Arthrobacter globiformis: one gene and its partner. The protein of the gene in region 2 interacts with the protein of the main gene of each other region in a pairwise test. Links are inferred from orthologs where the notes say so. Each region holds a gene or a part of one and is shown on either strand. Other genes may lie near its edges.

Region 1 (3,691 bases), 600 kb from region 2 along the record:
CCGTTTTCCAGTCACTGCCGGAAGGCGGCCAGCCAGCCGCCTCATGGTGTTTTCCAAAGCGGCGTTGTAATCCGCCAGGAGTTCATCCCAGCTGGCTGTTGCCGAGGCGGGCAAAGCACGCACCACAATAGCGAATCCGGTGCCGTACTCGCGCAGCGAGACAGCGCCGGCTTCTCTAAGTCTCCTCTTAACGAGGTTCCTGGCAACAGCGTTCCCGACAGCTTTGGAAACGATGAAGCCGATGCGGCTGGGTTCGTCGGCTCCAATAGTTGCCGTATATAACACTACGTTCCGGCGTCCATTGCGGACGCCGGAACGTACAGTTGTTGAAAAATCGGTTGAAGTCCTCAGGCGGTTCCGGGTGGCAAGCACCGCTAATCTCGCAGAAGGAAGAAGACCGACAAGTCAGTATTTAGGCCGACAGTTCGGTGCGACCCTTGCCACGGCGGGCGGCCAGAATGGCACGGCCGGCACGGGTGCGCATACGAAGGCGGAAGCCGTGCTTCTTGGCCCGACGGCGGTTATTCGGCTGAAAAGTCCGCTTGCTCACGTTAGTTACTCCAGTGGATCAAAGGTGCGCCCACCCGATCAGTAAGGGGAAGAACTGGCCGACGCTAAGTTTTGTATGTGTCTGCTTCCCCTGAATTTCCCGGAACACGCGGAGCGTCCGGAAGTCCAAAATGGGTTCAGAAAGCAGGCACAAAGGACTCCACAACGTTAGGGCAAAACGCCGCAGGGAGTCAAACCAGCAAGCCACCCGCCGTGTTTCCCCAGCTGTGGCTAACGGGGTGCCGAACCTGTGGATGAAGCAGCTCACAATGGCCGTTTTCGAACCACAACGGTGTAATTATCCACAAGGCACTTCCCAGCTATCTTCTAGGCTTTTCATCCCCTAGAGTGTCCCAGTAGCCGATTATCCACGGACTGTGCATAACCCTGTGGATTAAGCCGGGCCAGGACCCTGGTTCCGGGCTTGCGGTTGCATGTAATGCAGGCAGCAAGCTTTGAGGAACCAAATTTGATGACAGTAGACGAAGCCAACCACGCCAACACTGTCGGAAGTTCCTGGCGGCGCGTGGTGAATCTTCTCGAACAGGACGACCGCGTTTCGCCCCGGCAACGCGGCTTTGTCATCCTCGCGCAGGCCCAGGGCCTCATCGGTTCCACCCTTCTCGTTGCAGTGCCGAACGAACTGACCCGGGAAGTGCTCCAGACCCAGGTCAAGGACGCTCTCGATGACGCGCTCCGCAACGTCTTCTCGGACGACATCCGCTGCGCGATCGACGTCGACACCGATCTGGTGCCCATCCACAAAGAGCCGGAACCCGCCGTCGAGCTTTCCCTCGCAAACGATCCCTCCGTTGAGCTGAAGCCCCAGCCCATGCTGCCGAGCACTTCGCACGAATTCGGCCGCCTCAACCCCAAGTACGTTTTCGACACCTTCGTGATCGGATCTTCCAACCGGTTTGCCCATGCCGCCGCCGTCGCCGTGGCAGAAGCCCCTGCCAAGGCCTACAACCCGCTGTTCATCTATGGCGACTCGGGTCTGGGTAAGACCCACCTGCTGCACGCCATCGGCCATTACGCCCGGCGCCTTTACAGCGGGATCCGCGTCCGGTACGTCAACTCCGAGGAATTCACCAACGACTTCATCAACTCGATCCGTGACGATGAAGGCGCCAGCTTCAAGACGACGTACCGCAACGTCGACGTCCTCCTGATCGATGACATCCAGTTCCTGGCCGGCAAGGACCGGACGCTGGAGGAGTTCTTCCACACCTTCAACTCGCTGCACAACAACAACAAGCAGGTGGTCATCACCTCGGACCAGCCGCCCAAGCTGCTGGCAGGTTTCGAGGACCGGATGAAGTCCCGCTTCGAGTGGGGCCTGCTGACGGACATCCAGCCGCCTGAGCTGGAAACCCGCATCGCCATCCTCCGGAAGAAGGCCCTCAGCGAAGGCCTCTCCGCCCCGGACGACGCGTTGGAGTACATCGCTTCGAAGATCGCCAGCAACATCCGCGAACTCGAAGGCGCCCTCATCCGCGTCACGGCATTCGCCAGCCTCAACCGCCAGCCGGTGGACGTCGCTCTCGCCGAGATGGTGCTCAAGGACCTCATCACCGACGACGGCGCCCAGGAAATCACGTCGGCCCAGATCCTGCAGCAGACGGCGGACTACTTCAAGCTCAGCATGGAGGAGCTCTGCAGCAAGTCCCGGACCCGGACGCTGGTGACGGCACGGCAGATCGCCATGTACCTGTGCCGCGAACTGACCGACATGTCGCTGCCGAAGATCGGCCAGGAGCTAGGCGGACGCGACCACACCACCGTGATCCACGCCGACCGCAAGATCCGTGAACTCATGGCCGAGCGTCGTGTGATTTACAACCAGGTCACCGAGCTCACCAACCGGATCAAGCAGCAGCAGCGCGACTCCTGATCCAAGGTTCTTTACCTTATTAACAGGTGCGTGTGGATAACCCTGTGGACAGTTAAGGGGACAACCGCGGTTAATGGGCTTAAAACCCTTAAGGCGTCTGTGGATCACGGAACCGGGCCAAAATCTTGTCAACATCCACAGCCTGTTTAAAACGTGCCGAACCCACAGTCCATGAACAGGGCTTAACCGCGGATCCGAGCCGTGAAACCGACTTATCCACAGTTTCCACAGCAGTTATTAACACTACTAATCCCAAAAAATCGAATTCCCTCAAACAACAATCTCCTTCCGCGACCTCCACGCACCGGCCCAAGCATCGGCCACCAGGCTGCCGGCAGAGCTGGCATCACTGGCGGGGATGGGGAAATCCTTGTAGTTCCGGCTAAGCTGTCTGCAGCGCTCCCATCCCTGGGTTTGTTCGCGGTCGGCCATGCGCGGACCATGCAGGTTCAGGGACTTGGGGGCAACGGTCTTGTGGGCTCCTTGCGAGTTCCCGTTCAGAAAATGGCAGCAGCAATGAAAGGCGGCACCCTTCCGTGAAGTTCAGAGTCGAACGGGACGTCCTGGCAGAAGCCGTCACATGGACAGCCCGGTCGTTGTCTCCGCGGCCGCCCGTACCGGTGCTCTCCGGCCTCCTCCTCAAGGCCGAATCCGGAACCGTCAGCCTGTCCAGCTTCGATTACGAGACCTCCGCACGGCTTGAAATTCCTGCCGACATCAGGGAGGAAGGCACCATCCTGGTCTCCGGCCGGCTCCTGGCGGACATCTGCCGCAGCCTGCCCTCGGCGCCGGTGGACATCGAAACCGACGGCAACAAGGTGACACTCACCTGCCGCCGAAGCAGCTTCCACCTGGCCACCATGCCCGAGGCTGAATACCCGCCGCTGCCTGCGCTGCCCACCATCACCGGAACTGTCGCCGGTGACGCGTTCGCCCAGGCTGTATCCCAAGTGATCATCGCCGCGAGCAAGGACGACACCCTTCCCATCCTCACGGGCGTGCGGATGGAGATCGAGGACGACCTCATCACCCTCCTGGCCACGGACCGTTACCGGCTCGCCATGCGGGAAGTTCCCTGGAAGCCCGTCACTCCGGGCATCTCCACCAGTGCCCTGGTCAAGGCCAAAACGCTGAACGAGGTCGCAAAGACTCTGGGCGGCAGCGGTGACATCAACCTGGCCATCGCCGACGACGACAGCCGGCTTATCGGCTTTGAAAGCGGCGGACGCACCACCACGTCGCTGCTGG
Region 2 (3,706 bases):
TCCAGGTCGGCTCGGAGTCCTCAGATCAGGCCATCCAGGGCATGTTCTTCCTTCCGTCGAACATCTATATCAACGCCGGAGACAGCATCCAGTGGGTGGCAAACTCCGCAGAAATCCACACCGTCACATTCCTGGCCAAAGGCCAGCCGCTCAAGCCGTTCAACCCTTTTGATCCGAAGCAACTGGGCCGGCAGGGCGGCACAACGTATGACGGCCACTCGTACTACAACTCCGGAATCATGGCCAATGTCTCCAACACCGGCTTCAAAGCGGTGGAGCATTACACCCTGAGGTTCACGCACGCCGGCAACTTCACGTACTACTGCGTCGTTCATGGCAAGGCGATGAAGGGTGCTGTCCACGTGCGGGCTGCCGGAACCGAGTACCCGTTCACCCAGTCGCAGTACGACCGCCAGACCAAGAAGGAGGAACGGAAGATCGTGCGGGACGGCGAGAAGCAATGGGAGGCTGCCCGCAAGCAGGCCAGCAACCACAAGGTGATCGCCGGAACGGACAACGAAACCGCCATGCTGATGCGGTTCGTCCACCACGAGATTGTCGTCCACCTCGGTGACACTGTGACCTTCGCGAACACCGGGATGGGTGCGCCGCACACTGTAACGTTCGGCCGCGAGCCAGCGAACATATTCGCCCCAGTGGGAAGTCCCAAGAACTTTAGGGGCGGGGACCTCAGCTCCGGCCTGATGGAACCAGGCGCCAAGTTCACCGTGACGTTCAACAAGGTCGGCGAGTTCGATTACATCTGCGCGCTCCACGACTACATGGGCATGGTGGGGGAGGTGGAAGTTCTGCCCTGACCGGATTCGATGAGGCGATCTGGCTCCTTGTAGTGCCTGAACCGTCCTGCCTACGCTTTCACTACAGCGCAGGACAGCACCGAAGGAGCCAGAGTCATGAGCACACGGGTCTACTTTGAGGAATACGGCGATCCGCAGGTCCTGAAGGTGGGCACGGAGAAGCTGGCCGATCCGGGTGACGCCCTGGTGCGGGTGGAATTCCGGGCGGTCAGTGTAAACCCCGCGGACTGGAAGCTCGTGGCGGGCTACCTGAAAAAGTGGGTTCCCCTGGACTTTCCGGCGGTGCCCGGCAGCGAGGCGGCCGGCGTCGTGACCGCCGTCGGACCCGCATTCGAGGGGTTTGCGGTGGGTGACGAGGTCATGTGGAACGGATGGCTGGGCGGCTACCGGACTGAAACCGTGGTGCCGGCGGACCAGCTGACCCCCTTGCCGGCGGGTGTGGACTTCGAGCAGGCTGCCTGCATCCCGGTGGCAGGAGGCACGGCGTACTCGGCCCTGAAGCAGCTCGCCGTGGGAGCCGGGGACACCGTGCTAATCCATGGCGCCGCCGGCGGGGTTGGCTCGGCCGCGGTCCAGATCGCGCAGGCCTTCGGTGCCCGGGTGATCGGCACCGCGTCGGAGGCCAACCAGGAGTACCTTGGCGAGCTTGGCGCCGAACCCGTGACGTACGGCCCAGGTCTCGCCGACCGGGTCCGGGCGTTGGCCGAGGACGCCGGAACGGTCACGGCAGTCCTGGACACCGTGGGGAGCGAGGACTCGCTGGCAGCAACAGCCGAGCTGTTCCCGGCCGCCGGCCGGGCGGTGACCACCGTTCCGGGCGAGCAGTCATCCACGGCCGGGCTGGTCGCCGTTCAGCAGCTGGATGGCCGGGTGGCCGAAGTGGGGACGCTCGCCGCCGAAGGACAGATCACCTTCACTATCGCGCACCGGATGCCGCTGATCGAGGCCGCCGACGCACTCGAAATCAGCCGCAGTGGCCATGGCCGCGGGAAGATCCTGCTGCTGCCCTAGGTGCGCTGCCCAGCTAAACGGCTTAGAGTCCTGCCCTGGCCTCTTCCGGACCCTCGTGCTTCCACCAGGTGTCGAAGATGCTGACCGGAACAGTGCGCTTGTGCCGGGTCCGCAGGTATTTCTGTTCGATCAGCTCCGCTGCGCTGTCGCCCACGTCGCGGCCCTCGAGGTAGTCGTCGATCTGGTCGTAGCTCAGGCCCAGTTCGTCCTCGTCAGTGCGGCCGGGCCTGTCGTCCAGGAGGTCGGCCGTGGGCACCTTCTTCCACACCCGCTCCGGGGCGCCCAGATGCTCCAGCAGGGCACGGTTCTGCCGCTTATTCAGGCCGAACAGCGGCAGGATGTCGGCCCCGCCGTCGCCGTACTTGGTGAAGAACCCGGTGACGGATTCGGCGCCGTGGTCGGTGCCGATGACGAGGTAGTTGTGTTCCCCGGCCAGGGCGTACTGAGCGATCATGCGCGTGCGTGCCTTGGTGTTGCCCTTGTGGAAGTCAGAGATCCCGTTGCCGACCGTCTTTTCGAACTCGTCCTCGAAGCCGTCGACGGCGGCGGAAATGTTGAAGGTCCATTCCTTGGAGGCCTTGATGAAATCCAGGGCCACCCGCGCGTCCTCCTCGTCGTGCTGGACGCCGTAGGGAAGGCGGACCGCCACGAACTGCGCGTCCGTACCCTCTGACTGCAGCTCTTCGACGGCGAGCTGCGCGAGGCGCCCCGCGAGCGACGAGTCGAGGCCGCCGGAGATGCCCAGCACAAAGCCCTTGGTGCCGGTGGCCCTGAGGTACTCCTTGAGGAAAGTGACGCGTTTGCGCACCTCCTCTGCGGGATCGATCTGGGGCTGGACGCCCATTTCTTCGATGATCTTGGCTTGGAGTGTGCGCATGGGAAACAGCCTAGTCAGCGGAATCCGCAAGGCTCAACTGTTTCCGCCTGAGTCCCGGCTAGCGTGCAGCCGGTGCTGGGCCGGTGGAGCCCCGGACCGTCAGATGTGTCGGCATGACGGAGCGGCTTCGCGTGATGCCTCCAGCGAGCGGGTTCAGCTGGGCCAGCAGCATGGACACCGCGACGCGGCCAGCCTGTTCGATCGGGGAGGCCATGGTGGACAGCGGCGGGTTGCAGAAATCGGCGCCGAAGATGTCGTCACAGCCCACGATGCTCATGTCCTGCGGCACCCTGAGACCGCGTTCGCGGAGGCGCTGGAGCATTCCGATGGCGATGAGGTCGTTGAAGGCGATGCAGGCCGTGACGCCGCTGTGCACGGCCGCGTCGGCGGCCGCGGCACCGGATTGCGTCTTCGGGGCGAAGGGACCCAGCCTGCGCACCTCCACGCCGCGCTCTTCCGCCGCATCGGACAGCGTGGCCCACCGCCGGGTGCTGGACTGGGAGGTTGCCGGGCCGGCGATGTATGCCACCCGGGAGTGGCCCAGCGAGATGAGGTGGTCGAGAGCCTGGCTGGTGGCGGCAGGCGTGTCGATGATGACCGCGGGGACACCGGAAACGTCACGGTTGATCGTGACCATGGGCATCCGGGCGGCGGCAGCGGCGAGGGTATCGTCATTGAGTCGGGAGGCTGCCACGATCACGCCGTCGGCGCTCTTGCGCAGCTGCTCCAAAGTGCTGGCCTCAACCTCGTCCGATTCCTCGGTGTCCACCAGAAGCTGGGTGTACCCGGCCGCCTTGAGCTGGAGCTGAGTACCCCTGATGAGGTCGAAATAGAACGGGTTGGTGATGTCCGGAACCATGACGCCCACGGCGCCGGTGCGGCCGGAACTGAGCGCCTTCGCCTGCGAATTCGGTGTGTAGTTGAGTTCGACGGCGGCCGCCTGGATCCGCTGCCGGGTGCGGACATTGACGCGGTCCGGGTTGGTCAGGGCCCGTGACAC

Evidence for each region.
Region 1: the proteins of nadE (region 2) and dnaA interact in binary tests that used the Escherichia coli proteins (3 or more experiments, as listed by UniProt). The link is inferred for Arthrobacter globiformis from one-to-one orthologs.

What each region holds. Positions count from the first base shown.
Region 1 is NZ_JAUSZX010000001.1:232,282-235,972, forward strand. The notes cover bases 321-3,232. They hold dnaA (chromosomal replication initiator protein DnaA), read left to right. Parts: upstream 321-1,021; coding sequence 1,022-2,443; downstream 2,444-3,232. Other genes in these bases: rnpA (ribonuclease P protein component), read right to left, coding at 321-372; rpmH (50S ribosomal protein L34), read right to left, coding at 413-550; dnaN (DNA polymerase III subunit beta), read left to right, coding at 2,980-3,232. Also shown: more of rnpA, read right to left, coding at 1-320; more of dnaN, read left to right, coding at 3,233-3,691. UniProt on the Escherichia coli protein: Plays an essential in the initiation and regulation of chromosomal replication. Binds in an ATP-dependent fashion to the origin of replication (oriC) to initiate formation of the DNA replication initiation complex once per cell cycle.
Region 2 is NZ_JAUSZX010000001.1:836,311-840,016, forward strand. Bases 780-3,706 are described here. They hold nadE (ammonia-dependent NAD(+) synthetase), read right to left. Parts: upstream 2,707-3,706; coding sequence 1,852-2,706; downstream 780-1,851. Other genes in these bases: QFZ23_RS03950 (cupredoxin domain-containing protein), read left to right, coding at 780-818; QFZ23_RS03955 (NADP-dependent oxidoreductase), read left to right, coding at 915-1,829; QFZ23_RS03965 (LacI family DNA-binding transcriptional regulator), read right to left, coding at 2,765-3,706. In the rest of the region: more of QFZ23_RS03950, read left to right, coding at 1-779. UniProt on the Escherichia coli protein: Catalyzes the ATP-dependent amidation of deamido-NAD to form NAD. Uses ammonia as a nitrogen source.